4 regions of the Paenibacillus sp. WC2504 genome follow, and region 3 is predicted to be linked to each of the others. Evidence: riboswitches for the same ligand, from Rfam matches in the RefSeq annotation. Region 3 holds a riboswitch; each other region holds the start of a gene.
What was found. A riboswitch is a leader RNA that binds a small molecule or an ion and turns the genes downstream of it on or off. The one in region 3 is predicted to bind cyclic di-GMP.
Positions count from the first base shown of each region.

Region 1 (7,895 bases), 280 kb from region 3:
CGGTTCCGCATACGGAGGATTCCAAGCCTTTGACGGACAAACCGCTGGCTGAACGTCCATCGGCTGCTTTGAACCTGACGAAGGAGGAAGCCGTGAAGAAAGTCATCACGGTGTTCAATCTTTCCTCGGACTACAAGCTCCAAGAGGCTACCTACAATGAAGGGACGAACCCTGAAACCGGAGAAACCAACTCGAATTGGAACTTAAGCTGGAACACCGTTTCTGAGAAAGACCCTACAGGCAAGATAGCCGGAAGCGGAGTCTGGGCAAATGTAAACAGCAAAACCGGAGAAATCACCAATTTTAACAGCTATGTGCCGTACAGCCCTGATAACAATAAGGACATTGAAGGTAAGGTTTCCTTAGAGGATGCTGTTGCCAAAAGCGTAGATTTCGTGAAAACGCAAATTCCTTCTTACACTGACCAGTTAGTGCTCAGCCAGCCATCCGCCAAGGATTACTCGGAAGACCAGCTGAAGCATATGCGGAATTGGGATATCCGATTCAATCGCGTTATTGACGGTGTTAGTGCGGGTGGTGAGGGTGTAACCATCAGCATCGACCGCGTGACGGGTCAAATTATGAACTATCAATTCGGGCTCAGCGACATGCCTTATCCGAAGCAGAAACCGGAGATTCTGGCGCTCGACAAGGCGAAGGAGCTGTGGCTTTCCCAGTTCGACATTAAACTAAACTATGTGCTCGAATATGGCGGATCCAATGGCGTAATGCCAATTGAGAAATACAACCTGATGATTGCTGCGGGAGAAATTCCTCCGACTGCAGCCGTTACCAACGCAAATCAAAAATTAGAAGCTAAGCTTGTCTACACGCTCGTTCCAAAACTTAGCCGGGAACCCTTCCTGCTTGATGCGCAAACTGGAAAATGGAGAAACAGCCAGACGGGTGAGGTTATGTCCCTGGATAAAGTGACCGTTAGCGACATCGACAATCACTGGGCTAAGAACGAGCTTCAACTGATGCTGGACTATCAAGCACTTGATGTGCAGGATGGCAAAGTCAACCCGGATCAATTGATTAAACGGGGCGAGCTGGTCAAAATGCTGGTTATCGCGATGAATGGCGGGAACGGTGGCATCTATTACGGAGCGGATCGCAAAGCTTCCTTTGCGGATGTAAGCAACGCTTCCCCTTATTTTGCCTATGTCGAAAATGCGGTTGACCGCGGTTTGCTGGACGTTGGCGCTGATTTCAACCCAGAAGCTACGCTAAGTCGCGAAGAGATGGCACAATTGATCGTTAAGGCACTTGGATACAAAAACCTGGCGAAATTCGACGGCGTGTTCAACAGCCAATTCGCGGATGCCGCTGAAGTTAAGCAAGTAGGTACCGCTGCGATTGTGGTAGGGCTTAACATTATGTCCCTCAACGATGGCAAGTTTGCGCCGCAACAAGAAGTGTCAAGGGCACAAGCAGCAAGCGCGTTTTACCGTTTCTTGCAGAAACGGGCGGAGCTGCAAGATCAGCCACGTTACTACTACTAGGAAGCCGGTATGAGGATCATAGTTCCCCAATAGTGCGAGATTCGCGTGGTCATTACCGTATATACTGAAAAAAAGGCTATCTTACAGGTCATAGACCCGCAAGATAGCCCTTTCTTCACGCGCTTATTCATGTTCTAAAACATTGGAAATACATAATGAACTAAGAAATATAGAACTCCGAAGATGATGATGATGTAAGCTGCATACTTAATGAAGGTGGAAGCTACTAAACTGGAATCCGATTTTTTCTCTACATGGCGTTCTTCAATGTCAATATTACGTGGTTGTGTCGACATAGCAATCACTCCCTTATAAAGTATCTTGCTAGTTAATACCCGCCATATTTTGGAGTGAAACATCAGCATTCATAAAATGTTCCAATAATATTTTCTTACAGGCGCTCCTCAGTGTGCTACAATAATCTTTAAAATTTATTACGCATATTGGAGAGAAAGGAAGTAAGAGAAAATGGTTGTTTCCGGAAAAGTAGGTTTGGAAGAAATTATTAGGGCCAATCATGTGCTCAGCAAGGTGATCGAACCATCGCCTCTGCAACGCAATGAGCTGCTCTCTAACTTGTATGAATGTAACGTTTATTTGAAACGTGAAGATATGCAGGTCGTTCGTTCTTTTAAAATTCGCGGAGCGTACAATGTGATCCAAAGTTTGACCCCGGAAGAACGCGAAGCGGGAGTCGTGTGCGCAAGCGCAGGCAATCACGCACAAGGCGTTGCTTACTCTTGTAAGCAGTTGGGAATTGAAGGGAAAATCTTCATGCCAACGACGACGCCAAGGCAAAAAATCTCGCAGGTGAAGTTGTTTGGCGGATCTTTTGTAGAAGTGATTCTGACAGGGGATTCTTTCGATGATTCATCTAATCACGCCAAGGCCTACTGTGCCAAAGAAAATAAGGTGTTCATTCACCCTTTTGATGATATTCGCACGATCGCGGGACAAGGGACTGTCGGTCTGGAAATTATGAATCAGATGTCCGATACGCCTGACTTTATTTTTGCCACCATCGGGGGCGGCGGTCTTGTAGCTGGTGTGGCGACTTATGTGGACAGCGTTTCTCCACGTACCAAGATTATTGGCGTTGAGCCAGAGGGCGCTGCAAGTATGCAGGCGTCGCTCAAGCAGGGCAAAGTCGTTACTTTGTCTACGATTGAGAAATTTGTAGACGGCGCAGCTGTGAAGCAGGTAGGCGAGCTTACCTTTGATATTTGCAAAGAAAAGCTGGACGATATTGTTGTTATTCCTTCAGGGAAGGAATGCACGACGATTCTGGAGCTTTACAACAACAACGCCATCGTGATTGAGCCAGCAGGGGCTCTGCCTGTTGCGGCGCTTGATGCTTACCGGGATCAAATTCGCGGCAAAAACGTAGTTTGTATCATCAGCGGTGGTAATAATGACATAGACCGGATGCAGCAAATCAAAGAAAGATCGCTCGTGTACGAGGGCTTGAAACATTATTTCATCCTCAATTTCCCTCAGCGTGCAGGCGCTTTGCGTGAATTTCTGGAGGAAGTTTTGGGGCCGACCGACGATATTACCCGGTTTGAGTATACGAAAAAGAACAATCGGGATGATGCTCCAGCACTAGTCGGCATCGAGCTGAAGAATAAAGATGATTATGAGGGTCTTATTGAACGTTTGTCCCGCAAGGACTATGATTATATCGAGATCAATAAAGATCCCAAACTTTTTAATTTGCTAATTTAACTAAAAATAGCCAGAGTAGAAAAAATTGTGATATAGTTAAATAGTCCTGCTTTTTCTTTGTTTACCTGAATATTGTAAAAGGCAAACTTGCCGAAAGGTAAGGACGCAAAGCTCCGGGTCTTAGGTTGCCGCCGCAACGATGATGGCTGGGCTGCCGAGAGGAGCAGTTTACCGATACAGGTACGCCTACGGCTATTCCAAATGGAATAGCCTTTTTTGATGACCGGAATGGAGGTTCCCCCCGAATGAGAAGCCTTTTTTTAAAGTGGATTCAACAGATGAAAGATCAGGAGCTCCGCTATGTGGGCATCCTTGGTTTCTTTCTGCTGACGGCTAATCTACTTGCTGCTGCTTCTTTTACATTTACCCCGAAGATGATAGTGTTCGTTCTCATTCAAGCACTTATTTGCTTCTTTTTTGCCATTCGCATCCGTCACCTGCGGCTTAACAGCATCGAACAGGAGGAGAAGAGTAAGCAGCTGGCTTACTTGGCTTACCATGATACATTAACGGGATTGCCGAATCGACGGCTGTTCGAGGACCGCTTAAAGCGCGTGCTCCTTCATGCTCAGCGCTATGACCAGCTAGCAGCAGTTGTATTTCTCGACATGGATAGATTCAAGGAGGTTAATGATTCCTATGGCCATGCCTCTGGTGATCAGCTCATTCGATTGGCTGCGGAGAGATTGTTAGGCTGTCTGCGTGGTTCGGATACGGTGTATCGGCAGGGTGGCGACGAGTTTATTATTTTGCTTGAATCTTTTACCAAACCGGAAGACGTCCGAGCAGTGGCTATGCGCATTCAAAATGTCCTGGATGAACCCTTTATCCTGGATGGAAAAACCGTTACGATAACCGCTAGTATGGGAATTGCATTATATCCGCTAGACGGCACTAAGCCCGAACAGCTTCTTCAGCGTGCAGATGAAGCGATGTACGAGGCCAAAAACCATGAGAATAGCCGCTTCCAGTTCTATGCGTCAGACATTGATACGATGGTGAAGAGCAAGGCTCACATGGAGAACGAGCTGCGCTTGGCTTTAGAGCAGGAACAGTTCGAATTACGGTATCAGCCGCAATATGAAATCGCAGGCCGCAAGCTCATCGGCATGGAGATCAGCCTCTACTGGGAGAAGGGGGCTAAGCAGCTTAGCAAGCTCATGGATTGGCGGAAAGCAGCGGATGAACTGGGATTCATGGTGCCTATCGGCAAGTGGGCGTTTCAGACCGCGTGCAGGCAGATGAGAGACTGGCAGAAGGCCGGTCAAGAGCCGCTCCGAATGACGTTCACCATTAAATCTTCGCAGTTTAAAGATGATCATTTTATTGCCCATATAGCTGATGTGCTGCAAGAAACAGGTATCGATCCCAGTCTGGTCGAGCTGGACCTTACGGAGAGCATCACGTCTTCCAACGTGCAAGAAGCAAGCAAGAAGCTGACGATGCTGAAAAAGCTTGGCGTACGCATTGCCATGGATGACTTGTGTACGGGGCTTTTTACACGAAGCGGGCTGGAAGGTATGCCGCTGGATAGTGTAAAGCTGGACAGCACGCTGATCAGAGACCTTGTCGATGATGACGAAAATCAACTGCTTGCAGCTGCTATCGTTCGGATGGCCCACCGATTAGGGTTAAAGTTAATTGCGAAAGGTGTCGAAACGGAAGAGCAATTCGAATACCTGAAATTTCTGCAATGTACGGAGGTGCAAGGAAAACTGTTCAGCAATCCGCTATCCTCCGATCAATTCCTGACATTGATGACCATAAAAAATTAAAAATAGGTCATCTAGATTTTATTGACCGGCGGTAGTATAATAAATAATTGGGGCTTAAAACCTATATTGTGGGGCTTTACAAAAAGACCATGTCAACTTGGTTAACATCACGAATTATGATCATTTGCTGCAGGATTGCTTTTCACTTAAGTTGCAAAGTGATACACTCGGTCTATGATCAGACATACATAATTTAACTGATTCTGGTCAACCTAGAATGTGGGATTTAAGGTACAATTTTAAATTTATTTTGGGGGTAAAGATGATGAAAAAAGTATTCACAACAGCGTTAATGGCTGTCACTGTTTCCGCGGTTGCTTTGACAGGTTGCGGTGCCAAAAAAGAAGAAACAAAACCGGCCGCTTCCGCTTCACCAGCAGCAAGTAGCGCAGCATCCGCAGCACCAAGCAACAACAGCGGCAAAGATTTCAAAATCGGCATGGTCACAGACATTGGCGGCGTAAATGATAAATCTTTTAACCAAAGCGCATGGGAAGGTTTGCAACAATTAAAAAAATCAACTGGCGTAAACGTGAAGAACCTGGAAAGTAAAAGCGATGCGGACTATACGCCGAACTTGAACCAATTCGTAAAAGACGGCTATAACTTGACTTGGGGTATTGGCTTCTTGATGGGTGACGCGCTTAAAACGGTTGCAACTCAAAACCCGAATGCTAAACTTGCGATTATTGATAACGTTGTAGAAGCTCCAAACGTAGAATCCGTAACATTCTCCGAGCAAGAAGGTTCCTACCTTGTAGGTGTGGTTGCAGGTCTTACGACAAAATCCAACAAAATCGGTTTCGTTGGCGGTATCGACATCCCGGTTATCAAACGTTTTGAAGCTGGTTTCGTTGCCGGCGTGAAAGCTGTTAACCCAAATGCTAAAATTCAAATCAACTACACAGGCGCGTTCGATAAGCCTGACCTTGGTAAAGCAGCGGCAGCAACCATCTACAACGATGGCGCAGACATCATTTTCCACGCAGCTGGTTCCACAGGTAACGGTGTATTCAACGAAGCAAAAGACCGTGCGAAAAACGGTAAAAAAGTTTGGGTTATCGGTGTAGATAAAGACCAATCCCTTGAGTTCGGCGATGAAGTAACACTGACTTCCATGTTGAAGCGTGTTGACAACGCGGTTGCTCGTGTTTCCAAAGACGTTATCGACAACAAATTCCAAGGCGGTAAAAACGTTACACTTGGTCTGAAAGATGACGGTGTAGGCCTTCCGGAAACTTCCAAGAAAAACGTAACAGCAGATATCTTGAAAAAAGTTGACGAGTACAAAGCAAAAATCATCAGCGGCGAAATTAAAGTCCCAGAAACACCATAATACGGGTATAATAGGTACAGCGGTTACGAACGATAGGTTTACTTTTGTTCAAACAAGGCTAGTTACAATAACTAGCCTTGTTCTTAGTTTTGAGGGTTTTAAAAAAAAATTGATCCTTAGGGTGATCTGATGAATGAAGTAGTCCCTGTTGTTGAGCTCAACAACATTACGAAGAGGTTTCCGGGCATCGTGGCGAATGATGCGATCAGCTTAAAGCTGATGAAGGGTGAAATCCATGCCTTGCTGGGCGAAAATGGTGCGGGTAAATCCACATTGATGAATATTTTGTTCGGGCTGTATCAACCGGACGAGGGTTTTATAAAAGTACAAGGCAACGAGGTATCCATTGATAGTCCGAATCGGGCGATTGAGCTGGGCATCGGGATGGTGCATCAGCATTTTAAGCTTGTACAGCCGTTTACCGTAACGGAGAACATTATCCTGGGCATGGAGCCGAAAAAAGGGCTGAATGTCGATATTAAAACAGCGCAAGAAAAGGTGCGCAAGATATCTGAGCAATATGGGCTTCGCGTTGATCCGAAAGCAAGAATTGAAGATATTTCCGTCGGTATGCAGCAGCGCGTAGAAATATTGAAAACGCTGTATCGCGGTGCCGATATTCTCATTTTTGACGAACCAACAGCTGTACTGACGCCGCAAGAAATTAGTGAATTGATGGTCATTATGCGCAATCTTGTGAAAGAGGGCAAGTCCATCATTCTCATTACACATAAGCTGAAAGAAATCATGGAGATTGCTGATACCGTAACCATTATTCGCCGCGGGAAGGTGATCGATTCCATTGCAAGCAAAGACGCGAATCCGCAAATTTTGGCTGAGAAAATGGTCGGGCGCGATGTCTCCTTTAAAGTGGAGAAAAAAGATGTGAAGCTTGGGGAACCTGTTCTCCAAGTTAAGAACCTGGTTGTTCGGAATCAACAGGGACTGGCTGCACTGAAAGAACTTAATTTCGAAGTGAGAGCCGGAGAAATTCTGGGTATCGCGGGTGTAGACGGCAATGGCCAAAGTGAATTGATCGAGGCGCTGACAGGGCTGCGATCTATTGATAGCGGGCAGGTATTGCTAACAGGAAGCGACATTACGAACCATACGCCGAGAGAGATCTCGGAGGCAGGCTTGTCGCATATTCCGGAGGACAGGCATAAGCATGGACTCGTGCTTGATTTCTCTATGAGTGAGAACATGGTGTTGGAAACATATTTCCATCCTGCCTATAACAAAGCGGGTTTCCTCAATTACGAGGCGATTGACCGCCATGCGGAAGCGCTGATCAAGCAGTTCGACGTAAGGACACCGAGCATTTACAATAAGGCTCGATCTTTGTCGGGAGGGAACCAACAGAAAGCAATTATTGCCAGGGAAATACACAAGAATCCGAACCTGCTAATTGCTGCTCAACCAACGCGCGGATTGGACGTAGGAGCGATTGAATTCGTGCACCGTCAACTGATCGAGCAGCGGAACAAGGGCAAAGCAGTTTTGTTGATTTCTTTTGAGTTGGATGAAATTATGAACGTATCGGACCGTATTGCC
Region 1 covers NZ_JBQZFH010000001.1:367,734-375,628, forward strand. The annotation lists gene ACUN27_RS01660 (S-layer homology domain-containing protein) at 1-1,505, shown strand, start outside; gene ACUN27_RS01665 (hypothetical protein) at 1,640-1,801, opposite strand; gene ilvA (threonine ammonia-lyase IlvA) at 1,974-3,230, shown strand; cyclic di-GMP riboswitch class I at 3,301-3,389, shown strand; gene ACUN27_RS01675 (putative bifunctional diguanylate cyclase/phosphodiesterase) at 3,476-5,005, shown strand; gene ACUN27_RS01680 (BMP family lipoprotein) at 5,271-6,341, shown strand; gene ACUN27_RS01685 (ABC transporter ATP-binding protein) at 6,471-7,895, shown strand, end outside.
Region 1: linked by a shared signal. The riboswitch ahead of ACUN27_RS01675 (putative bifunctional diguanylate cyclase/phosphodiesterase) and the one ahead of ACUN27_RS00410 (PilZ domain-containing protein) in region 3 are both predicted to bind cyclic di-GMP.

Region 2 (7,895 bases), 7.5 Mb from region 3:
GACGAAGATACGGGAGCCCTCCATTCTTCACTTCGAACGAGGCAGAATCCCCTTTAATGATGTCATAATTGTTGTCGAGAAATAGATGATTATCTGCCAAGTTTATTTCAACCTGCTTCAAATTAGCGTTCGATTCTGTGAGAACAAGGTCTACTTTATTCGAGGTTGTAGCCGCTTCCAATTGCACCGGTACTTGTGTCTTCACTTCGCCGTAAGGGGATAGTTGAGCTTCCATGACGCTTTCTCCCATCTGGCCTTTAATTTGCACGTTATTGAACAAAGCTCTTGCTGCCTCTGGATTTTGAATGGAGGTTTCTCTGAATTCAGCTAGCTTCTTGTATCGATCTTGATCTAGCAGTTGATTTAATGTATCGACTGTTTTTTCATTGAACTGAATTTCAGATACCCCTATGCCATCGGTCATCTTTCTGCTCAATTCAAAGGCATGTGATGCCCACTCCTGTATGGCTGTGGTTTCAGCCACCTTTTCAGCAGCAATTACAGCGGCCGTTGACGTCACCGGTTCCATTCCATCATTCTCCTTTTCTAGGCGGTAACGGGTGAAGCTTCTGCGGGCATTGCAATTTCAAAGATGAGTTCGCCTTTTGTTCGGAGCTCATCCAAAGATTGCGATGTAAGATAGCTTACGTTAAACTGTTCATTATTCGTTTTTCTGACCCATTCGTTTTGATCGTTCTGGAAGTAATACTCCGAATTCACTAGAATCTGCTTATCTTGCTCTGCCAAGGCAATCGTTAGACGCCCTGAAACATACCGGAGTCCACCTTTTCCCAACTCTTGCAAAATTATTTCGTCGCATGCTTCAGAGTAGCTATCTATTAAATCGTTTAATAGCATAGGTTTATTTCGCTTTCTCACAGCACTATATATAACTGTAGCTGCAACAGATATAATAATTCCACTGGCAATGATCCAACGGTCTTCCATTTCTCTATCCTTCCTTCCACAAATTAATTACTAGTGTTGTAATGGATTCGTTATTTCGAATGCCATCTCTTTCAGTTCTCTTAATTTAGCGATACTTCCGGGTGCCAGTATGCCAATATGCTGGTCGCTTGTATGCGTCTTAAGTACCCAGTCTTTATCTTCTTTTAGAAAATAGGCCTCAATAGCAACTCTAAAATAATCTGTTGAACCGATAATCTCGATTGTGAACTTACCGCTAACAAAGGAAAGCCCCTCATGCTTTATGCTTTGGGTGATAATTCGATCAATTTGCGTGCTATACCTCTCAACCATTCTATTCAACGACGGTTTATTAAGAGGAATTCTTCCTCTATCTGATTGCTCTTTTCGAATCATTTCCCATTCTAAGGAGAGCAAACGGTCAAACGTATCTCTATTGGAGTAATTCGCCATCCAGACACCCTCTTTTTACAAATACAATTTCAATTCTTTTTCCAAGTCACTCGTAATGTTAATCTCTTTATTCATTTGATGTGCTTTCGCACGAATTTCCGGCGGCACTTCTGATTCAGGCACTTTTCTCGTCTCCGTCGTTACATGCCATTGTCCTTTTTCATCCTTCTGGTAAGCCTTAGCCATCTGGATATAGGCTTCTTTTGTCCGCTTCATAAATGCTTCAAATCCTATGACAACGGCTTTTATAGCCATCTTTACTTTTTTCATCAGGCCCTGAAACCAATTCTTAATTTCGTCCCAAAATGATGCGATAACACCCACAGCCAAAACGGCAGCTGCTGCGATCAATAGCGTTGTAAGAATCATAACAATCTAACCTCCAGTAATAGTGCTGCCTAACTGCGATTTTACAAACTCCTCGCTAACAGGCTTGCTTTCAAAGTGAATGACTTCAGGGCCTTTATTGGCTGCAAGACTCTTTTTAATGTCCTCGAGCGCCGCCCTAAAATGTCGGTGACTCACCTGATGTTCATTTAACCTCGCGGCTGCAAAGGCAGCCATAAGGATAGCATTAGATATATCACTCCCTGACACTTGATCGTATTCTGACGCCAGCTCGGAGACGTTAACATCCGTAGGCATTTTAGCTGGAATCAAACTTCTCAGGATCCGTACACGACAGTCAAGGTCAGGTAGTTCAAATTGTATGTGAGCCACAATCCTTCTCATAAATGCAGGATCATAATTGGTTATATTATTGGTTGCAAATAAAATAACACCCTGATAGTCGTTTAACAATGTCAGCATAACGGAACGTGTCTGATTAACACTTGTGTCGGTTGCATTGTTCATATTGGTGACTCGCCTACTTAAAATCGCATCCGCTTCATCGAAAAATAGGATGCTTTCAGTCTCTGTTGCGATACGGAATGCCTCCGTTAAATTCTTAGGCGTGTCTCCCACATACTTTGATTCAATATCCGCGTAATTAATTATCATTAACTTTTTGTTCATCTCATGTGCAATAGCGTGGGCTACCATTGTTTTACCAGTTCCTGGTGGACCGTATAGATTAATCCCTACTTTGCGAGAATGATTGTGAGTTTCGGATAACCCCCATTCGTTGAACACTTTTTCACTCATTGTCCTAATTGCGAGAGCATTCTTGATAGAATTTAATGTCTTTTCCGGCAAGATCACTTCGTCAAGACGATATTTGGGGATTTGTGGTGTGAACGAAGGATGGATCAAGGTTACATTCTCTTGTTTTTGAGCCGTTGCCTCCGGCTGCCTAGAAGAAAGGGGCATACCTGCGGAAGTTGGAGATATCGGAATAAGAGCCAAAGTTATCATTTTCCTTTCAAATAGATTAGCGAATCTTACTAAGAATACGGGAATCCATAGAGAATGATAGAAAACTACATTATTCTCTATACATTAAGATCAGCATTAACTTAATAACCATAAATCATTATTTCTAGATAACTTTGGGTAATTTGGGCAATAAAAAAACCATCGCATCCAGATAAGTGATGAGTTTGCCGCCCGGCACACCACTTTAGACAACCTAGCCGCCATAGATTTATTCACCATCCTTAGGCCCAAAGCTTTGCGTCCTTATTTTTCAATAAGTTTGCTATTATCTAGTAGCAAAAGTCATAATCTTATTGAGTTAGTATAGGCCTAAAGCAACACTCAGTCAACTTAATATTACAAAATTTGATGTATCTCTTTATGAGAAATAGGCCTTAAATACTACTCAGTAAGAGGACTACAATTTCCTCATAAATACAATTTCAACTCTCTTCCCAACTCCCTGTTAATATCCGTCTTTTCGTACATCAGTTGTACCTTTTCGAGAATTTCAGTTGGCACCTCTGATTCAGGAACGGTTCTGCTTGCCTCTGCTAAATGCCATTGGCCTCTTTCATTCTGACCATAGACTTTCATCATTTGTATATATGATTCTTTTGTCTGCATGATAAATGCTTGAATTCCTATAAACACTGCCTTTAAAAGGGTCTCCAATTTTCTAGTAATACTTTTAAGCCAAGTTTTGATTTCATCCCAAAATATAACTGTGGCTAAAGCAACTGAGACAGCAGAAATTAAAATTAGTAATGTTGTTAAGATCATGTTCATAAACCTCCTATTTTGATTTTGACTGAAGACGCACATTTTCAATCACCTATGGTTGCCCTCTTCCTTTCACTATACTTATTAGAAAACCCAATCAAATCTCCCCAGAAATTAAATATTATTATAAAAATAAAACAGATCCAATTAATGGATCTGCTCTATTTATACCCTTACAATGCCTTAAACTCATACAAAAATTTCTTTTTTCGTCTTTCGGTACTTTCTATATTACTCTCAATAATTTCAGCAAATAATAATTCAATAGTTTCCTCTTCTTTCAAGTCCCTTTCTCTTTCCCTAAGTCCAAAGAGTGGAGTATTCTGTGTTCGATTCATAATATAACAATAATCTAAAGATTGGTTTTCAATAATTTCCATTATATTGAGTTTATCAAAATTACATAGATCCCTAATTCTTTTATGAATATTAATATCTATTTCCCATGGCAGTATTTCATCATCTAGAATTTGAATTAATTGATTTGTATTAAGAAGTAACTGATCTGCAAATTGTGTAATTGTAATATTTTTTTCGGATATATAGGCACTTAAATACTCACCAAAACTAATTACTTTACGGTCAAGACACCAACCTTTACCTTCATTATTACTCTGTTCAAGAGTTTTAATTGTTCTATTGTTTTTATAGTATTTAATGTCTTGTATATATTCATTTCCAATCAAGGGTCTATCAAACAAAATCTCTTTATACATTTCTATTTTCTTGTTTATCATCATAGATCACCTAGTATCTTAGATTAATTACACATAATAAGTTCTGTCATATGCTATATATAATTATGCTGAGGGAAGGCTCTGGTTAGAGAGCCCTTCCGCATTTATTATTTCCAATGTTATTAATAAGCCGAATAATGTCTATTATGTATTTTTTCTAATTTCTTTTTTGCCTTTTCCAACCGGTTACTAACCCTTTCTTTAGTTATACCTAAACTTAGAGCAGTCTCTTCCGTTGAAAAACCATCTACATATCGAAGCTTACATACTTGATATTGCTGAGTAGTAAGTTGCTGAAACATTTGATAAAGCTCAGTTATTGTCTCTTCTAGAATTATTACTTCCTCCGGGTCACCATTGGGGGCCGCCAGCTTTTCTGAAAACTGGTGTATTTCAAGTTCCTTATGCCGTTTACGCCTCATGTACTGTTTTGCTTCATTTAAAACCATGTGATCAATAATGCCATTAACATACGTTTTAAAAGTACTCCTATTCGGGTCGAAGCGTTGTACAGCAAAGTAAAGTTCACCTATTAGTTCATGCACGATGCGGTCAAGTAAATGAGGATTAACAATGTCAGAAAACTTATGAAAATTAAATCTCCGAAAAGCCTCAAACCGGCAATGCAAACAAAACTCATTCCACAACGTAGATTCGGGATCACGTCCTTCCATAACTGCCTTATAAATGGGATAAAATCTCTGGCTCATAGGATATCACCAACTTAAACAGATTTGCTATCAATTAACCTATTACTATCTCTATGAAAATCTCCCCTCCCTTTGAAAAAAAGATAGGATCATTTTTAATTGTACCATTTACCATTATGTGGAGGAAGTCCGATATGGAAAATTTTATAAACCGCAACGGCTGCCTGACTGACAGTTGCTCCTTCTATTAATTTAGAGATCAGCCACTGTAACAAATAATTAATTACAGCTTATGTCGTCAATTCGAACCATACATATTTGCATTTTGTATGATACAAATTCCCCAATAGCGAAGAAAGAGGTGCCTCGGCACCTTCTCCGCTATTCTTCCCAGTCGGGATGGTCTTTCATTATATATGATCCTGGATTGGTCATAATTTTGTTCTAAGTAGTAAATTGACTTTACTCATGAATCCAATGGACTTTTCGAGGTAACTTTTACTTATTAATTGAATATATTTACTATATTTTTAAGAAATATGTTTAAATCTGGTGACTCATCTTAGCTGACGATTAATTGCTTGTTTAAGTAACTTATTGTATTCAATTTTAAGTTCATATATTTCTTCGAGAGTTTTAACAGAAGTAAATTGGTCCACGATTTGTCTCAGAGGTTGTAAATCCTCTTCAGTTAAGTTACTTTTAAGCTTTTCTAATGACTTATTAGATTCTAATCCCTTTTTATGATAGTTGGGATAACTTGTCTTGGTAATCCTCTCGCGTATCTTCTCACCAATTTTTGATGCATGTTTTAATAAATCAATAATTTCATCTTTTAAACTGTCGTATTTCTGCTTTAGTTTAACTAGTTCTTCGTCTTCATAAATTATTCTGTTGATATCAGCTTTATACGGTACCCAATTCCCTTTCTGTATTTCTTCATCACTCCATTCTATATATTTATCTATTTTCTTTATTACATTTTCAATATTAACCTTTTTTTCATCTCTAATATAGGCAGCTCTTTTTTCTCCAGTTCTTAACCATAATGCGTAAGGAATGTTTCCTCTCCCTGTATTACAGGGTAAGCAAGATGGTACTGCATTAGAGATTGAAGTTATAAATTCAGTTTCTTTAGAACCCAATGTCATTGAATTCAAATGATCCCAACAAGTCATCTCTTCACCACAGTAAACACATTTTGGATCCTCGTCTTTGTTAAAACCTAATGCTTCGATTGCTTTAATCTTTTCCTCACTGTTTGGTATTATATAAGGTTTCATCCCTATACTAGCATTCCTATTAATAGAACTAACTAGACTGCTCAGTTTATTTGAAGCTGGAAATTTCATAGAAACCCATGTTTTCTTCCCTCTTTTTTCATCCAATTATATCCAGCCCTTCGCGAGGTTATTTAAGGAAAATTACTTAATTAATGACTTATGAAAGTTGAATAAAACTCTAGAAACGTTTTAAACAGACAGTCACTGCTTACTTAATAGTGATTACACCTGATCCCCATATTTCCATATTTCCATTTTTTCATCTATCATTTTAATAATATTTCAGAGAAACTGCGCAGGCGAATCAGATTAGTTTCTGGAGCGAAAGGGCGCACTGAAACAAGGGAGACTCCCCTCTTGTTAAAATATGGTCACATAATTAGAACTCTATAGTTACCTTCGAGGCTTACCCTCCAATGTCTCACAGCTAAGCAACCATAGAACACGCCCGATTGAAAAGAGCCTTCTGCCACCTTACTCCAATACTTCTCTAAGATTGACTTGGTGTCTGACTGCTGATCGAAGAGGTATGTGACGCCCCCAGCGGCCTGAACAACCAAAATATATCCTTCCTTGGCGTAATAAAGGCCTTCGTCCTCCTGAAAAACAAACGTAAGCAGCATAATTCCGTCATGTTAACAGATCACATGTTGTTGAAAGTAGTTACTTATCAAATAGACCGATCTCTGCGTCTGGTTACCTCCGAGACCGATGTAGTCTATCGTCGAAGCATGAAGATCACGGCCACGCAACAGGATAGTTTTTGGCCGCAAACACCTTCAACTGCAGAATATAGGATGTTTGCTCCGCCAAGAATACAAGGTTCTCGTTCTGACTGTCATAGTAACCGTTGTCTTCAAAAAGCAGAGTAGACTCTCCTTAAAAACATACTTTTTATTCACTTATCCCTCAATTCCTTGCTCTCCACAACTATGATATATAGAACTTATTTTGCAATAGGATGGTCCTTAATAAAGATGTAACGTGCCCTTTCATATAACTCAAAGTGATAATTTCAAGGCAAACAATACTTTTCAACGGTTGGTAAATTATATGAATAATCCCGAAAATCATCCTGATACTTATAAGCTCTCTATTAATTCTGAAAGAATCTGATTTTTTTCAATTTTATTTGATAAGTTCTTATATTTTGTTTTGTTATATTTAGGATTACAAAAGTTAATTAGGATCTTTTCTAATTTTACCAGTGTATTTTTATCAACCTCACCCTTTGTATTGGCTTCAAATCGAATCATTGCAAATTCGAAATTTCTAATAACTTTTGCTGCATTAATTAAGTCAGAAAGATTTTCTGTTCTCATGAATCCATTAAGAAAGTTATTAAATCCTCCTACTTCCCTTTAATCAAAATGGCCACCTAATCTCTCAAAAAATGGTCTTGAAGAAGCTTTTCCTATGTACACGACTTCCTTAGTTCTGTTTTTAAAGATGTATACGCCATTTCCAACAAATGTGTCCTTATCTTCAAAAAGTACTAAGTCCATTAATTTCAACTCATCGACTGTTGAAAATGTGGTGTTATTAATAATTTTTATTAAATCTGCTAAGGTACTGTTTTTAATCTGTTCAAAATAAATAACATCACAAAATTTCAATGCAATTTTCCCCTTAAAGATTTATGAGTTTGATTGGCGGATTAACATTATACATAACATACTTTTTTGCCTTGGGAGTACTTCCGAAGG
Region 2 covers NZ_JBQZFH010000001.1:7,587,059-7,594,953, forward strand. The annotation lists gene ACUN27_RS34770 (hypothetical protein) at 1-529, opposite strand, end outside; gene ACUN27_RS34775 (hypothetical protein) at 547-948, opposite strand; gene ACUN27_RS34780 (hypothetical protein) at 979-1,380, opposite strand; gene ACUN27_RS34785 (hypothetical protein) at 1,396-1,749, opposite strand; gene ACUN27_RS34790 (ATP-binding protein) at 1,756-2,727, opposite strand; cyclic di-GMP riboswitch class I at 2,942-3,031, opposite strand; gene ACUN27_RS34795 (hypothetical protein) at 3,166-3,519, opposite strand; gene ACUN27_RS34800 (hypothetical protein) at 3,693-4,256, opposite strand; gene ACUN27_RS34805 (sigma-70 family RNA polymerase sigma factor) at 4,379-4,930, opposite strand; gene ACUN27_RS34810 (hypothetical protein) at 5,464-6,294, opposite strand; gene ACUN27_RS34815 (hypothetical protein) at 7,272-7,511, opposite strand; gene ACUN27_RS34820 (hypothetical protein) at 7,551-7,805, opposite strand.
Region 2: linked by a shared signal. The riboswitch ahead of ACUN27_RS34790 (ATP-binding protein) and the one ahead of ACUN27_RS00410 (PilZ domain-containing protein) in region 3 are both predicted to bind cyclic di-GMP.

Region 3 (7,895 bases):
TTCCTCAAGTAAAGGAAGATAACGCAATGAAAGATTTTGCAGCTACTATTCCGTCATTAAATGAGAAAGCTAAAGAATTTCAGGGGAAAAATGTCCAGCTTATCTATAATGAGTATGGCTTATATTTAAAAGTAGATTTAGAAATATCAAATGATACTAGTGCAGATAACGATCATATCATTGCACTCTCCGGTTTTTTGGTTAATTCACCCGTAGATTCAATGATAGTAAGCATTATTTATAATAACTTGGTTACAAACTTTGTTACAGTCAAACGATCAAATGCTGAGGAGTTTAGTAAGAGCAGTAAGGACAACCTATCAGAATACCATTTTATGAAGACTTGGAACTCTCAGCGTGTAGATAATACAACGGATGTATCTGTTCCCAATAAACCTCAACCAACGCCTACACCGCTGCCTGTGTCAAAATCGCCAGTTGCAGGTCCAGCCTGTCAGAGGATTATCGCCCTTTACACAGAGCAGATAAACAATGAAGTAAATCAGTACAACGCAAATCTTGGCAATCATTCTGGTGATATTACTGGCTATGCAGATAAATTAAAAGAAAATATGAAAAAAGCTTTAAAGGAAAACAACTGTCCGGAGGATTGAAAAAAACGCCAGCCAACGGCTTATACCGTTAACTGGCGTTTTGTTGTATACGCGCCCGAGATGATTCGAACATCCGGCCTACAGTTTAGGAAACTGTTGCTCTATCCTGCTGAGCTACGGGCGCATGGCAAAGATTATGATAGCACGAAGCCTTATATGGCGCAACCTTTGAGTGGCAAGATTTAACTACTAGTTGAATTTAGCTAAATGCATCGTGCGTTGGGGAACTACAGGGCACTATTTGAGCCAAAACGAAGACTTCCAGGGTTCAGACGGAACTACAGGACTCTATTTAGCCTAATTAGCCAAGATTTCGGCTAGAAGTGCTAAAATAGCGGATCACAGTTCCCTCTCCTCGCTGAAGTGCTTAATATCCGGCGAATAGGGGATCATAGTACCCTTTCGCATATCAATGCGAGGCGTCCACTTACGAAGGAAGCTAACGCTCGCACCCAGCGCGCCAATGCCTAACGTCGAACGCGAACGGCTATTCCTTCCCGCGCAGCTTGCGGAAAAACTGCGTCAGCATCGTCGCGCACTCCTCTTGCAGCACGCCGCTGACCACATCGACCCGGTGGTTGAACCGGTCCTCCTGCAGCAAGTTCATCAACGTTCCCGCGCAGCCGGCCTTGGGATCGGTTGTGCCGTAGATCACCTGTGGAACGCGTGCCTGAACAATCGCTCCTGCACACATCGGGCAAGGCTCCAGCGTGACGTAGAGCTTGCAGTCGAGCAAGCGCCACGCTTGCAAATGCTCACTGGCTTGCTTAATAGCGATCATTTCAGCGTGAGCAAGCGGATCCAGCGTCGTTTCACGAAGATTGTAGCCGCGGCCGATAATTTCCCCTTGATGTACAACAACGGCACCAATCGGCACCTCACGAATGGCTTCGGCTTTACGTGCTTCCTCTATGGCCGCTTTCATCCATGGGATATGTTCACTATATTCATCCACAGGGGGACACCTCACTAAAAATAATCTTATCCACATGTGAACAAAGGATCGAACAAATATTCGTTGTTAACAACCTGTGGATAACAATGTGTATAACTCAAAAAGTTGTGGATATTTATTTCTTTTAACATTCATACAACAAATACCAGATGTATGCAAGAGAATTAGTTGATAATAGGGAAATCCATCCGTATAATGAAAGATAACTTAGGTCTTTTAGACCATATAACACGATATTGTACGACAAAGCATGACAATTCATTTGCAAGGTTCGATAATGGCAAACTTGCCGAAAGGTAAGGACGCAAAGCCGAGGGTCTACGGTTCCTATGGAACTACGACAGCCTGGTTACCGAAAATCGATGCTTTTTTAGGTTGAGGTAATAGGCTGTTCCCGGCGCAGGGGCAGTCTATTTTTTTATTGGAACGCGGGGAGGGTTGATCGACAAAGTGGTTAGCAAACAAAAATCTGCTAAGTTTTATGGCAGCAAGGAAGGGTACGACGCTGATGTAATGATTGACAGCAAGGCGATGCTGAGCAAGGAAGATTTCGTAGCCACTGGCGTGTTGACCTATGCACTAGGTGACATCATTGAAGTGGAGCTTCCGGAATATCATGTTTTTGCGCTGGGAGATAAGTGTAAAATGACGGTGTATACGAAATCCGGGCTGTTTGTTATGGATACCGTGGTTGTGGCCAAGGACCAGGGATCGTTGATTGTTCTGAATCCTCCTGAAAATCGCAGGAAGTTCACGGAAAAGCGGGAGTTCCCTCGCGTTGATGTGAAGAATGAAGGGCTGCTTTTCGCGCTCCAAGACAGAAACAAGAAACTCAAACATCATTTTGAAACACCGATCCGATTCTCTATCAAAAATCTATCTGTTAATGGTTTAGGATTTACGATCAGTGAAAATGCTATGCTAGAAAAAGTCATTCAAAAGAATTCCCAATTGGAAGTGGAGTTAATTTTGGGCTTTTTGGTGCCATGTACAATGGAAATTGTTCGGCAAGAAAAAACGAATGACGGCTACTATTACGGTGCTAGTTTTGTTAGCATCCCAGAAGAGAAAACGAACGCGCTGCGCGGATTTATTTTAAAAAATCAGATTGAAACGTACTACATTCAGAAGCAGGAAAATGAAACAAAAAAAGCACTGGAAAAAAAGTCTGCGGCTAATCAGTAGCCTACAGGCTTTTTTTTGCGTTCCAAGTACTATATAATAAGAAGGATGATTTTCGAAAATTAAGGAGTTGTAACTACGATGGCTTTGAAAGCAGGTATCGTCGGTCTACCGAACGTAGGAAAATCGACATTGTTTAATGCAATTACACAGGCGGGGGCAGAATCTGCAAACTATCCGTTCTGTACGATAGATCCGAATGTTGGGGTAGTTGAAGTACCGGACGAGAGATTGCACAAGCTGGTAGAGATGATTGTCCCTAAGAGCATTGTTCCGACAGCCTTCGAATTCGTTGATATTGCGGGTTTAGTGAAGGGCGCGAGCAAAGGCGAAGGGCTTGGAAATAAATTTTTGGCACACATTCGTGAAGTGGATGCCATTGTGCATGTTGTCCGTTGTTTTGAGGATGATAATATTACGCACGTCTCCGGTAAAGTAGATCCAATTGGCGATATCGAGACGATTAATCTCGAATTGATTTTGGCTGACATTGAGTCCGTTGAGAAAAAGATCGAGCGCTCCCGCAAAAACCTGAAAGGCGGCGACAAGAAAGTTGTTGCTGAGGTTGAGTGTTTGGAACGCATCAAGGAAGCTCTTTATAACGATCTGCCAGCGCGTAGCATTGATTTGAGCGATGATGAGAAGCTGCTCGTTCGCGACCTTCACTTGTTGACAATGAAGCCGGTTCTTTATGCGGCCAACGTGAGTGAAGACGAAGTATCAACTGCGGATGAGAATCCATTCGTCAAAATCGTTCAAGAATACGCGGCGAAAGAAAACAACGAAGTTGTTTCGATCAGCGCGAAGGTGGAATCCGAGATTGCTGAGCTCGAAGATGAAGAAAAAGCAATGTTCCTCGAAGAGTTGGGACTTCAAGAGTCCGGCTTGAATAGATTGATTAAAGCAGCTTATCGCAAACTTGGCTTGTATACGTATTTTACAGCTGGGGTGCAGGAAGTAAGAGCTTGGACGATCCGCAAAGGAACGAAAGCTCCTCAAGCGGCTGGTGTGATTCATACCGATTTCGAGCGTGGATTTATTCGTGCCGAGGTTGTATCTTATACGGATTTGGTAACAGCTGGCTCCATGAATGGTGCGAAAGAAAAAGGGCAAGTACGCCTGGAAGGTAAAGAGTACGTGGTGAATGACGGCGACGTTATGCATTTCCGATTTAATGTTTAATGAATAAAAAATAAAGAAAGGAGTGATCCGTTATGTTGGATCGACTTCAGTCCATTGTGGACCGCTATGATAAATTAAGTGAGCTACTGTGTGACCCGGATGTGACGAGTGACACCAAGAAGCTTAGAGAGTATTCGAAGGAACAATCTGATCTTCAGGAAGCCTACGATGCTTATAATGAATATAAGAGCGTAAGCGAGCAGCTGGCAGACGCGAAAGCGATGCAGAACGAGAAGCTGGATGATGAAATGCGTGAAATGGTGAAAATGGAGATCGAAGAGCTTAGCGAGCAATCGGCTAATCTGGAAGAACAACTCAGAATCCTTATGATGCCAAAAGATCCGAATGATGACAAAAACGTCATCGTTGAAATCCGTGGAGCGGCAGGCGGCGATGAGGCAGCGCTGTTCGCGGGCGATCTTTACCGTATGTATACCCGCTATGCAGACGCGCAAGGATGGAGAACGGAAATTCTCGATGCTTCCGTGAACGATTTGGGCGGATTCAAAGAGATTATTTTCATGATCACAGGAAAAGGCGCTTTTAGTAAGCTGAAGTTTGAGAGCGGGGCGCACCGTGTACAGCGTATTCCAGTAACAGAATCAGGCGGACGTATTCATACTTCCACTTCGACAGTTGTTGTCATGCCTGAAGCGGAAGAAGTTGAGATCGTTATTAATGACGCCGATATTCGCGTAGATACATTCTGTTCGAGCGGAGCGGGCGGTCAGTCCGTTAATACGACGAAATCAGCGGTTCGCGTGACGCACGTGCCTACGGGCATTGTGGCAACATGTCAGGACGGCAAATCGCAAAACTCCAATAAGGAGCAAGCGCTTCGCGTATTGCGTGCACGGATTTCCGATAAGATACGTGAGGAAGAGGAAGCGAAATATTCAGGCGAGCGTAAAAGCAAAGTCGGTACAGGTGACCGTTCGGAGCGAATTCGCACGTATAACTTCCCTCAAAGCCGGATTACGGATCACCGGATTGGTTTGACGCTTCACCGACTAGATACAGTGCTTAACGGTGACATGGGAGAAATCGTGTCGGCGCTAACCATTGCCGCGCAGTCGGATGCTTTGGATAATGGGGAGCAGGCAATGTGATGCCGACTGCCTCGATGACGATTAGAGAAGCCTATGTAGAGGCTTCTTCTTTTTTAGGGAAGCTGGGCGTAGCGGAGGCGGCTTCCTGTGTGGAGCTTTTGCTGCAGCATCTTCTGGGCTGCAGCCGGACTGAGCTGCTGTTCCGTTTCCAGGAACAGTTTCCTGCCGAGCTGGAGGGCGCTTGGCGCCAGCTAGTAGAGAGGAAGGCCGCAGGTGAGCCGGTACAGTATGTAATCGGCGAGCAGGATTTCTACGGCCTTACGTTTGCCGTTAGCCCGGCCGTGCTGATTCCGCGGCCGGAGACGGAGCTGCTCGTGGAGGCTTTGCTCCGCGAGGGCTCGCGTCTGTTCCCGCAAGGCGCTCCGCTGCTTGCGGATGTTGGCACCGGGAGCGGCATTATCCCGGTGACGGTGGCTCACGCGCGGGCCGACTGGCGCGTGGCTGCCAGCGACATCTCCGCGGCAGCGCTGGAGATGGCCCGCTCGAACGCGCAGCGCCACGGCGTGGCTGCGCGGGTGGAGTGGCTCGAGGGCGACCTCCTCGAGCCTTATATTGAGCGCCGGATCGCTCCGGATATACTGGTGTCTAACCCACCGTATATCCCTGATGGCGAGCTCCCGGCGCTGATGCCGGAGGTGCGGCTGTTCGAGCCGCACACGGCTTTGTTCGGCGGTGTCGAGGGACTCGACCTGTACCGCCGGATGGTTGCTCAGCTGCCGCTGCTGCCGCGAATCCCGACCGTGGTCGGGTTCGAGGTCGGCATCGGGCAGGCGGATGCTGTGGCGGCGATGCTGCGCGCCGCCGCGAATTGGGAGGAGATCCGGTTCGTGCCGGATCTGCAGGGGATTGATCGCCACGTGATTGCGATCCGGGCGCGCGAGCAGTAGGGCTTGTTGTTTCTGCTTTCCACCCGCTACAGGAACTACAGTCCGCTATTTTGCCGTTTTCTGCCCGAAAAACGACCATGGGGGTTAAATAAGACCCCGTAGTTTCGTTCAGAGAGGGAAACAGCCCGTTTTTCCCAAAATAGAGTTCTCTAGTTCCCTTAAGATAAGCCTAAGTGGAATTTGGCAGTTAACTGAATCCCAACTCTATCAAATCTACCAAATTTAAATAGATTGCTAGGTTTAGCCTCTCCTCTTTTTGCCTATACTGGCTAGTAGAAGCGAAGGGAAAGGGGCTTTTCCTCATGGTAAAAAGAACGGATCGTCATTCATTCAAGCACTTATTATTCGTGGCTTTTGCACTTATTGTTATGATAACTAGTTGGGAATCCAATCGTACGAATGCGGCGGTTATTTCGCCTACCATACCGGAAGAGTCTATTCGCCTGCGTATTCTAGCAAACTCGGATTCGGCGCAGGATCAAGCACTGAAACGTGAAATTCGCGATGTAATTATTGAACGTATGCAAGGTTGGGTTGTTGGCCCGCATTCCTTGGATGAAGCAAGAGCGGTAGTATTGGCTCATTTACCGGAGTTTGACGCGCTTGTCGGACAAATGATTGAAGCTCGTGGCTACAGTTACACACATACGGTTGAACTTGGTAAAGTCCCTTTTCCTACGAAAATGTACGGGAATGAAGTTTACCCTGCAGGTGACTATGAGGCGCTGCGTGTCACGATTGGCAGTGGAGAAGGCCAGAATTGGTGGTGCGTGCTATTCCCGCCGCTTTGCTTTGTAGATTCTGTTTCAGGTGAAGCGGTGGCAACTGCCGCTGTAGTAGCGAAAACAGAAGGACAAGACAAATTGAAAACTTCGTCTACACCTGCACCTGCGGCAAAAGACAGTAAAGCAGCCCAGCCAACGGTCAAGCAGAAAGCAAGTACGGATGCGCAAACGCAACCTGTCATTGCTGATGCGACTGAGGACTCACAGCCTAAAGTGAAGTTTTTCTTCTGGGAAATGACCAAAAAAATCGTTTCATGGTTTAGTTAACTTGATTTCATTTTTGGAAGTAAGGATGATAGATCGTGACAAAGTACTGGAAAGTAGACCCGGATAGGGTTGGTAACAGGGGTCAAGAATTATCGGATGCCGCAGCGCTTTTGCGGGACGGGGTTACCGTAGCTTTCCCTACGGAAACGGTATACGGACTTGGTGCTGATGCTACGAATACCACAGCGGTAGAGCGTATTTTCTCAGCCAAAGGACGGCCGTCCGATAATCCGTTGATCGTCCACATTGCGGATGCGGGGCAGCTCTCAGATCTCATTGAGCCTGATAGTGTCACGCCTGACCATCATAGGCTTATGGAGGCATTCTGGCCTGGGCCTCTTACTATCGTGCTGCCTGTGAAAACAGGCGGCATTTCGCCGTTGGTGACTGCCGGTCTTACGACGGTAGGCATTCGTATACCTGATCATCCTGTGGCCCTGGAGCTGCTTCGAAAAGCAGCGCTTCCTATAGCAGCCCCTAGCGCCAATAGTTCTGGCAGACCGAGTCCAACGCTGGCGTCACATGTGCGAGAAGATCTGGACGGCCGGATCGGTGGTATTGTGGATGGCGGCGGGACGGGGGTCGGTGTTGAGTCGACAGTGATTCAGCTTGTTAATGGTGAGCTGTATATTTTGCGTCCAGGCGGCATTACAGCAGAGCAACTGCAGTCCGCACTGCCGGCTATTCGAATTCATGAGCCTGAGCGGGAAGATGTGCAGGTCTCAGAAACGCCCCGTGCTCCGGGAATGAAGTATACGCATTATGCGCCAAAGGGATACATGCATATTGTATATGGAGACAATGCTGAAGCAGTGGCTGATTGGATTCAGCGCGACATTCAAGCCGCTAGGGAGCGAGGGCAATCGACGGGAATCCTTACTTTTGAGGAAAGGGCTTCTCTATTTGAAGCTGAT
Region 3 covers NZ_JBQZFH010000001.1:84,368-92,262, reverse strand. The annotation lists gene ACUN27_RS00425 (stalk domain-containing protein) at 1-614, shown strand, start outside; tRNA gene ACUN27_RS00420 (tRNA-Arg) at 665-738, opposite strand; gene tadA (tRNA adenosine(34) deaminase TadA) at 1,102-1,605, opposite strand; cyclic di-GMP riboswitch class I at 1,839-1,926, shown strand; gene ACUN27_RS00410 (PilZ domain-containing protein) at 2,020-2,754, shown strand; gene ychF (redox-regulated ATPase YchF) at 2,833-3,933, shown strand; gene prfA (peptide chain release factor 1) at 3,966-5,042, shown strand; gene prmC (peptide chain release factor N(5)-glutamine methyltransferase) at 5,057-5,929, shown strand; gene spoIIR (stage II sporulation protein R) at 6,232-6,981, shown strand; gene ACUN27_RS00385 (L-threonylcarbamoyladenylate synthase) at 7,017-7,895, shown strand, end outside.

Region 4 (7,895 bases), 6.7 Mb from region 3:
TCTGTCGCGTAGACGCTAAGCGGGTAAGTCGGGTGGCAGACAAGCCCGTCTTCCGTCACACCAATTTTTCTCAACATGGACTCTAGCGCATCTACATGAAAAGGCTCGGCGCGATGAGAGCCCATCATGATGGCCGTTTCCTTACCGGTTAATCCGAAGTGGACATCAGCGCCATGGCGCAGCACGGGAATTGCTTGAAATGGCTTGCCAGCAGATCTTAAGAACGTGACAGCATTCGTATCACCGACAACATACTTCACATCCCCTGTATAAGAAACTCCGCAAATGTGCCCCCGATGCACGCATTCGAGCGTGTCTCCGCGATACTCTTCCAGCAATACTTGATCCATATGACTTCCTCCTAAGTTACATTTCATGATCCAAACGCTGCTGCAGCGCAAGGGTTGCCGCTCCGATCATCACGGCATTACTATGCAATTTGGAACTAACCAGCTTATAGGTTCCATTAAATGGTCCCCATATAAATTGATTTATTTTTTGTTTCACAGTTTCAAGCATTTCTGCATGCTGCTCAATCAAATGCCCACCGAGAATGATCGTGTCCGGGTTATACATGCACACAACATTGCTGACGGTAATTGCAATATACGTGCAGGCACGGTCAATAATTTGCACAGCCCATGTCTCGTTATTATGAGCACTGTCAAAAATCTCCTTAATGCTGGTTACAGACTTAACTTTATTGGCTTCCTGAATGATGGTGAAGTCAGCAATATACGTTTGCAGACAACCACGTTTCCCGCACTCGCATAGCATGCCATTCGGGTCAACGGTTGAATGACCGATCTCACCCGCGATATTCGATTCTCCCCGGTAAACCGTACCATCAATGACGAGCGCAGAACCGACTCCGCTGCCAAAACCAAGCAATACCGCTCTTTTGGATCCTTTAACGAAACCGTAGTATGTTTCACCCAGCGCCTTGACTTTCAGGTCATTATCGATAACCGTCGGAATATTAAGATTTGACTCTACCAAAGCAGCGAAATGGACATTCTCCCATCCTAATTGCGATGAGAAAATAATCGTCCCCTTATCCGTATCGATGATTCCCGGAACGCCAATTCCGATTCCGATGATTTTAGAAATAACAATCTCATTGCGTTCAATAAGCTCTTGAATGTGCTCGGAAAGCTCACGCGCCACCTTTACCGCTTCATCCAAGTGATAAAGCCTCGTTATTGTATTCTCAGCAATCATGTGACCGTCAAAGTCGACGATCCCTATTTTGATTACTCCTTTATCCATTTCGACACCGATTGTGAGCACGGAACCGGCATCAATATCCAGCATCGTCGCTTTTCTTCCTACACCTGAAGAGTATTGCTCCGTCTCCTTGACCAGGCCGATTTGACAAAGATCGTTGACGATACGACCTACAGAAGTGGCGCTCATCGAGGTGAGCTTAGCAATCTTCGCTCTGGATATAGGGCGGCTGCTCTTAATGAGGTCGAGCACCATATTCTTATTTTTCTTCTTAATAAACTCCTGATCATGCTTGCTAATATCCATTTCTTTACCACCTTTTAATTACTCCACTGGTGTTATTAATTAAATAAAAAAAATGACGAAGATACATGTAATTATGTAAAATAAGTAGTTATATCAAAGAATACGTTAGTAATTAATTCCTCGGTGTTAATAATACGATATTATCAGGAGATTTATAACCTGTCAAGAAATTTTGATTTTCGTGTTATGTAATATAACATATGACCATTAAAATCATCTAAATCTTGGGATGACTTCTGAATTCAACCTCAGAATATTGTTATTATATGTGACACGATTAATATCTTTTAATGGAACAGTCCAACAAACAAGGGAAAAACCGAGGACTCTCCTGAGAGAACTTCCTCGGTTGTAATGTTCGTGTTAGATCCCAGGATAGCCTGGGGGATATGGATAGTAGGGATTAGGCGGGTAGGGATAAGGATACGGATATGGGTACGGATATGGATATGGGTAGTAAGAATCAGCCGCACTGTATACAAGTGGAGCTACTAGCCACGGAAGTGCATTAAAGCCACCGCCAGGGAAGAAACCGCCATGAAAGCCATGGCCGAATCCAGGTCCGAAGCCCGGTCCATGGCCAATGCCGTGCCCGATGCCGCCGATACCTCCAATACCGCCGACATGTCCTGGGCCACCGATTCCACCATGTCCGATGCCTCCGCCATGTAAACCGCCACCAACTGGCGGACGAAATTCAAGTTCTTCCTGATTCGTCATTAAAGGATCACTCACATTCTTGTGTAGTTGAAATGCCTAATACACTGTATGTGTAAATGCCTAGTTGGTGATTAGTTTACTGAAATTGGGCGAAAATAAAACCGGACACATCCATATGGATGAGCCCGGTTTAGAGGATTAATTGCTGATAATTTCATTTTTAGCGTCTTCTTTGATTTGATTATACTGTTCTTTGTAAGTATTGATGATGCTTGTATCATACCCATTGTCCGTTAGCTTCGTGTCTAAATCATTCATGAGCCGATTAAACGTTGCATCGGTTTCAGCAATTTTATTCAATGCCTCTGCAATTAAATTCTTATCTTGCGTGTTTTTATATTGATTATATAAAGATGTCAGTTCTTCTTTACTTTTTGCTTGAAGCTGTCTGAGCTGAGCTTCCGTCTCGGATTTGAGTGCATCCAAAGATGGTTTTGTTATATTTCCACCTCCGCTGCCGCCAGTCCCACCACCACCAATCGCGCCTCCACCTCCAGCTGCTGGAGCTTGAGGATCCGGTTTAGGAGTTTCAGGAACCTTAATCTCAGGATCTTTAACATCAGGAGTAGTCACAGCTGAAACCGTGTAAGTTTCTGGATCCCAACTAATCGTTTTGCCAACAGACTCAGAGAAAAAACGCATAGGCACATATAGACTACCGTCGACGATGTAACCAGGTAAATCATCAGAAGGGCTCTTCGCGACACCATCGAAAATAAAGGCAACCTTCTCTTTGTACACATTTAACTTGCTAGAGACTAACTTGGATTTATCTATCTTCTCATTGCTTTTTGAATAAACCTGTGTGTTGAGCTTGTACTCTTTAATGTTAACTTTGTCTGCTTCTTTAGGTTCGGAAATCGTTACTGTGTATGTATCTGCATCCCATTTCACTGCTTTATCCAAAGAATAAGAAATGAACCTGATCGGGACATAAGTACTACCTTCATAGATAAAACCCATTTGACCTTCCGGCGGCGCGTACTCCTTACCGTCGAACTTGAAATGCATAGGGATTTGATAGACATCCACGTCTACGGGGGTCTGTGAGGCAGATGCTCCAGTACTTATTCCCAATAATAGAGCTAATGATAATCCTGCTGCTGTTGTGTAATGTTTTTTCACTTTCATATAATAGACACCTCGTATAGTTATTTGGTTGTAGTGACTTACCCAACTTTTATTTCAGCATTTGAAGACTTGGAATAGGCGGCAATATTCAGCAATCAGCAACAATAGTAACAATAGACCATATTACCCATTTAAAAACATAACTGCTAAACCGTTTTCCCCTCCCTGCCTATCAAATTAAAAGACTCCATGTTATAAATACACTTTTTTAAAAAAACACTTGTTAATTTAACAGGGAAATAACAACAATGTTGAGAATAAGAAATTAACTATTTACAAAGTCCAAGTACTATAACTCTCTTTAAATTTGTAATGTCTAAACAGCTGTATTAATCCTAAACAAAGAGGTGCTGCATTTTGATTAATGACATGGATGAAAACAAAAATAATCGTATTTTTATGTTTAAAGGTTGTTTATGGGGATTGCTTATTATGATCCCATTTTGGAGTGTAGTTATCTATTTCATAATAAAGTACTTGTAAGTGCTAGTATCTTAGTGCCTTAAATAAAAAAAGCACCCAAAAAGGTGCTCTAATCTTTCTTTTTATGTTAAACAAACCTGTCCAATAACTTCATTTCCTTTTTCAAAGCGCTGGGCATCGTCATTCAAGAAAGTGGATACTGCGTTTTGAGAAATCTCATTCGTAAACATAGTCTCAGCCATCTCGTCTGCTCGTTTTGCAACAGTACATATACTAAAATAAAAAATACACCCCACAATCCAAAAAATAGTCAATATGATTAGCCAAATCATACTCTTCTCTACCTCCTAATAGTTTGTTCCACATAAGAATCAGACGGAGGCCGTATTCGGCAGCTGGCTGACATACTGATTATTTTCTCAGCTTAGTCCCTCTAGCTTTGCGTCACTGACTTTCATCAATTTTGCCATTGTCTTACGATTTATGTGATTGTCGTTTATAGGATTATTTTAGCAAACGATACAGATGCGACATCTGCCATCCGAACCATTATTCGGATCAACACTTAGGTATAACGAACTATATTTCGCTATTTTTCGCCTTTCGTACCGTTTGACATATATGTGACACAGACAAATACAGCAGGATACCAAATATAGCACCCACTGCGTCTAAAACGACATCTGCCGGTTTAGAGCTTCGATCCTTAATAAAACTTTGGTGGAATTCATCCGATACTGCGTATACCGTGCATAATAACACAGAAATGAGAAAGTTCCTGCCAAAACCGCATCGCAAAAATACATGGAGTAAGCGGGCAATTAGCCCTCCGAGTACTCCATATATGAATAGATGAGCAAATTTACGTACTAAAAATTCCACGAAACTGCTTGCACTACTCGTTTTTAGACTTATTGTCTCAGCACCATAATTAATACTAGTACCCAAAAAATGTTCGTTTATCGTTTTTTCAGATATTTTCTTTTTAATCCACGGTTTAAGATCCTGCATTTGATGAGTCTGAGAAGAGAGTCCATAAATCAAGCCAAGCAATATTAAAATTGGGAGCACATACAATAGAAACTTAAGAATGTTTGATTTCTTTATCATGATGTATCACCCACAGGTTCCGTATAAACTCTCTAACCTATTTACTTGATAAAGCTTTTTCAATTTGACCAATTGCACTGCCTTGCGCCGCTTGCTTCATAGAATAATAGGATTGCTTCCAGTCATCAATCTCTCCAGAGCTTACTCCTGCTTTCGCTGCATCCGAAAGTATCCCATTAAAGTTAGTATCACACTTCGACTCCGCATCCACAAACTTTTGCATAAACATGCTTTGCAGCTCTTTAAGCCCAAGATCTTTCTTTCCTTTCTTTGCACTCACTATACCGGAGACAAGATTGTTGATATTGCCTTGGCAGCTGGTTTTTAATGAATCTAGCTTGGCAGTGTAGACCGCGATAAGTGATGGGTCAGATTTTTGGTCAGATGGTGTAGAAGACGGCTGGACTTGACTTGGCAGCTGTTCTTCATCTGCATGTTCAACATTCTCTTGTTTATTGTTCTGCTCTTGAACTTGCTGGCTATCCAGTGACTTTTCCTTATTTTTTAACTCAGCGAGAATTTTCTTGCGTTCTTCTGTGTCATACACGCCAATTAACTCAATTGGATAACTAGGGTCAAGGATTTTTAACTCCTTACCGTAGGGCATAGTAATTGCTCGCAGTGACTCTATTTCTTCCGTTGAAAGTTTAGAAAGAAGTAAGTCGCGAATTTTTTGTTTCTCATTATTGGAAAGCTTATCACTGGCCTGACCAGTCAAGTAGTATACTTCTTTCAAACTAAGACCTGACTTTAGTAAGATAGCCGCTGCATCCAAAGCATCTTGAGATTGAATTGGTTTGGTAGCAAATTCATTCGCTTTGTCAACAGGGGATGAAATGAAAGAAGGAAGAGTTGTGGAATTTGTTTTGCTACTATCTTCTCCCCCCTCTCGCTTTTCTTCAACGACATCTTTACTAACAGTTGCGTGCCGCTTCAACACATCTTCCACTTGGATAGAATGAATTTTGTAATATATATATCCTATTGCCACAAACAATATGATAGATACCGAACTAACTATCCATATAGTCCATCGAATCCAAGGTTTTAAATTTCTCACAATAGGTACATCCTCATTTCTTGCAGTTCTAACATAGTATCAATTTTCACTTTATTTTCACATCAGACATACACAGGCTTCCTTTTCAGCGCCTGGTTGGCTATTTTCAGTAAATACTTACCATATTCATTTTTCATCATAGGTTCCGCCAAATTTAAAAGCTGCTCCCGTGATATATATCCTCTGTTAAAAGCAATCTCCTCAAGACAAGCTATTTTTAGACTTTGTCTCTTCTCTATGGTCTCAATAAACTGTGAAGCTTTTAGTAGGGATTCATGTGTGCCAGAGTCCAGCCAGGAATACCCTCTGCCAAGAATCTCAACATTTAACAGTTCTAGATGTAAATACTCTTTATTAATATCGGTAATTTCAAGTTCACCACGATCGGAAGGTCTGATTCTTTTGGCAATCTCAACAACCTTATTATCATAGAAGTAAAGTCCAGTGACTGCATAATTCGAGCGAGGTATATTTGGCTTCTCCTCAATTGATATAGCCTTTCCTCTTTCATCAAAATCAACGACACCGAATCGCTCTGGATCATTCACATAATAACCGAACACTGTCGCTCCACTGCTCCGCTCAGCCACCTTTTGAAGCATTTCTGTGAGGCCATGGCCATAGAACAGATTATCTCCTAAGATTAATGCTACAGAATCATCACCAATAAATTCTTCGGCAATAATAAAAGCTTGTGCAATCCCATCCGGAGAAAGTTGAACTGAGTAGGAAAGAGAAATACCGATATCCTTACCATCCCCCAATAATTGTTTGAATCTAGGCGTGTCCTCTGGAGTAGATATGATGAGAATGTCTTTGATTCCAGCTAACATCAAAACAGATAATGGGTAATAAATCATAGGCTTATCATATATAGGAAGCAACTGCTTCGATATCGTTTTAGTTAGTGGATATAATCTTGTTCCGCTTCCACCTGCTAAAATAATCCCTTTCAATATTGAACAGCTCCTTTACTGCTTAATGAGTTTTGCACTTTCTTTTATCACAGACGATTTTCTCATCTGAACTTCAGTTGTTAGGAAGAGTTGTTCATATTCATTTACTATTTTTGACCAGGAATATTCTTGTTCGATCCGTTGTTTTGCCTTATATGATAAACTAGCAATTACATCGGGAGAAAAGCGATCAACCCGGTTAACTATAGACGCAAGTGAGTCTTCTTGTTTATTAAAATAAACAGCCCCATCCAAAGCCACTTCTTTATTAAAATTAACATCTAGTAGCAAATTTAACTTGGTTGAGGCTAACGCTTCCAGTAAAGAAGGGTTCGTCCCTCCTACTTCGTGGCCATGCAAATAACCATACGCCAGCACCCGAATCTTTTTCAATAACTCTTGATCGTAAACAGTTCCAACAAATTTTATTCTACGATCCGTGCTAAATTGCGTGCGTTCCGATAAACCTTGGAAAAACTGATTCTGCTCCACATTTGTAATAATGACTAAGTCTTTTCTTGTATTCGATCTCATAAATTCACGAATCATTAATTCGTAATTATTTTCTGGTACAAATCTTCCTACTATTAAATAGTACTCGTTGATTCTAATACCATGCTGCGCAGTCCAAGCTTGTAATTTCTCGGAATCATCCAATAGATTTGAGTCTTCGATATCTGCACCATAAGCGATAAAAGCTGTAGTAGGGTTGTATGACTTATATTCTGACTGTATGTAGCTCTTAATACCTTTGGAATCACAGATCAATAGATCCGCATGTTTAACCATCAAGCTTTCTGACACTTTCCAATACTTTTTGATAGCGGCATTCCATTTACTTCGTTTCCATTCGTGACCATCAGGATTTACGCAAACAGTAACCCCCATTTTCTCCAATTGCCTTTTATAGAAATAAAAAAAAGGCCCTATCCGGCAGGCCAATATATATACTGTGCAATTTA
Region 4 covers NZ_JBQZFH010000001.1:6,762,684-6,770,578, forward strand. The annotation lists gene ACUN27_RS30575 (asparaginase) at 1-350, opposite strand, end outside; gene ACUN27_RS30580 (ROK family protein) at 367-1,533, opposite strand; gene ACUN27_RS30585 (hypothetical protein) at 1,897-2,268, opposite strand; gene ACUN27_RS30590 (copper amine oxidase N-terminal domain-containing protein) at 2,392-3,384, opposite strand; gene ACUN27_RS30595 (hypothetical protein) at 3,930-4,139, opposite strand; cyclic di-GMP riboswitch class I at 4,195-4,285, opposite strand; gene ACUN27_RS30600 (VanZ family protein) at 4,387-4,917, opposite strand; gene ACUN27_RS30605 (hypothetical protein) at 4,955-5,977, opposite strand; gene rfbA (glucose-1-phosphate thymidylyltransferase RfbA) at 6,040-6,933, opposite strand; gene cps2T (beta 1-4 rhamnosyltransferase Cps2T) at 6,949-7,895, opposite strand, start outside.
Region 4: linked by a shared signal. The riboswitch ahead of ACUN27_RS30595 (hypothetical protein) and the one ahead of ACUN27_RS00410 (PilZ domain-containing protein) in region 3 are both predicted to bind cyclic di-GMP.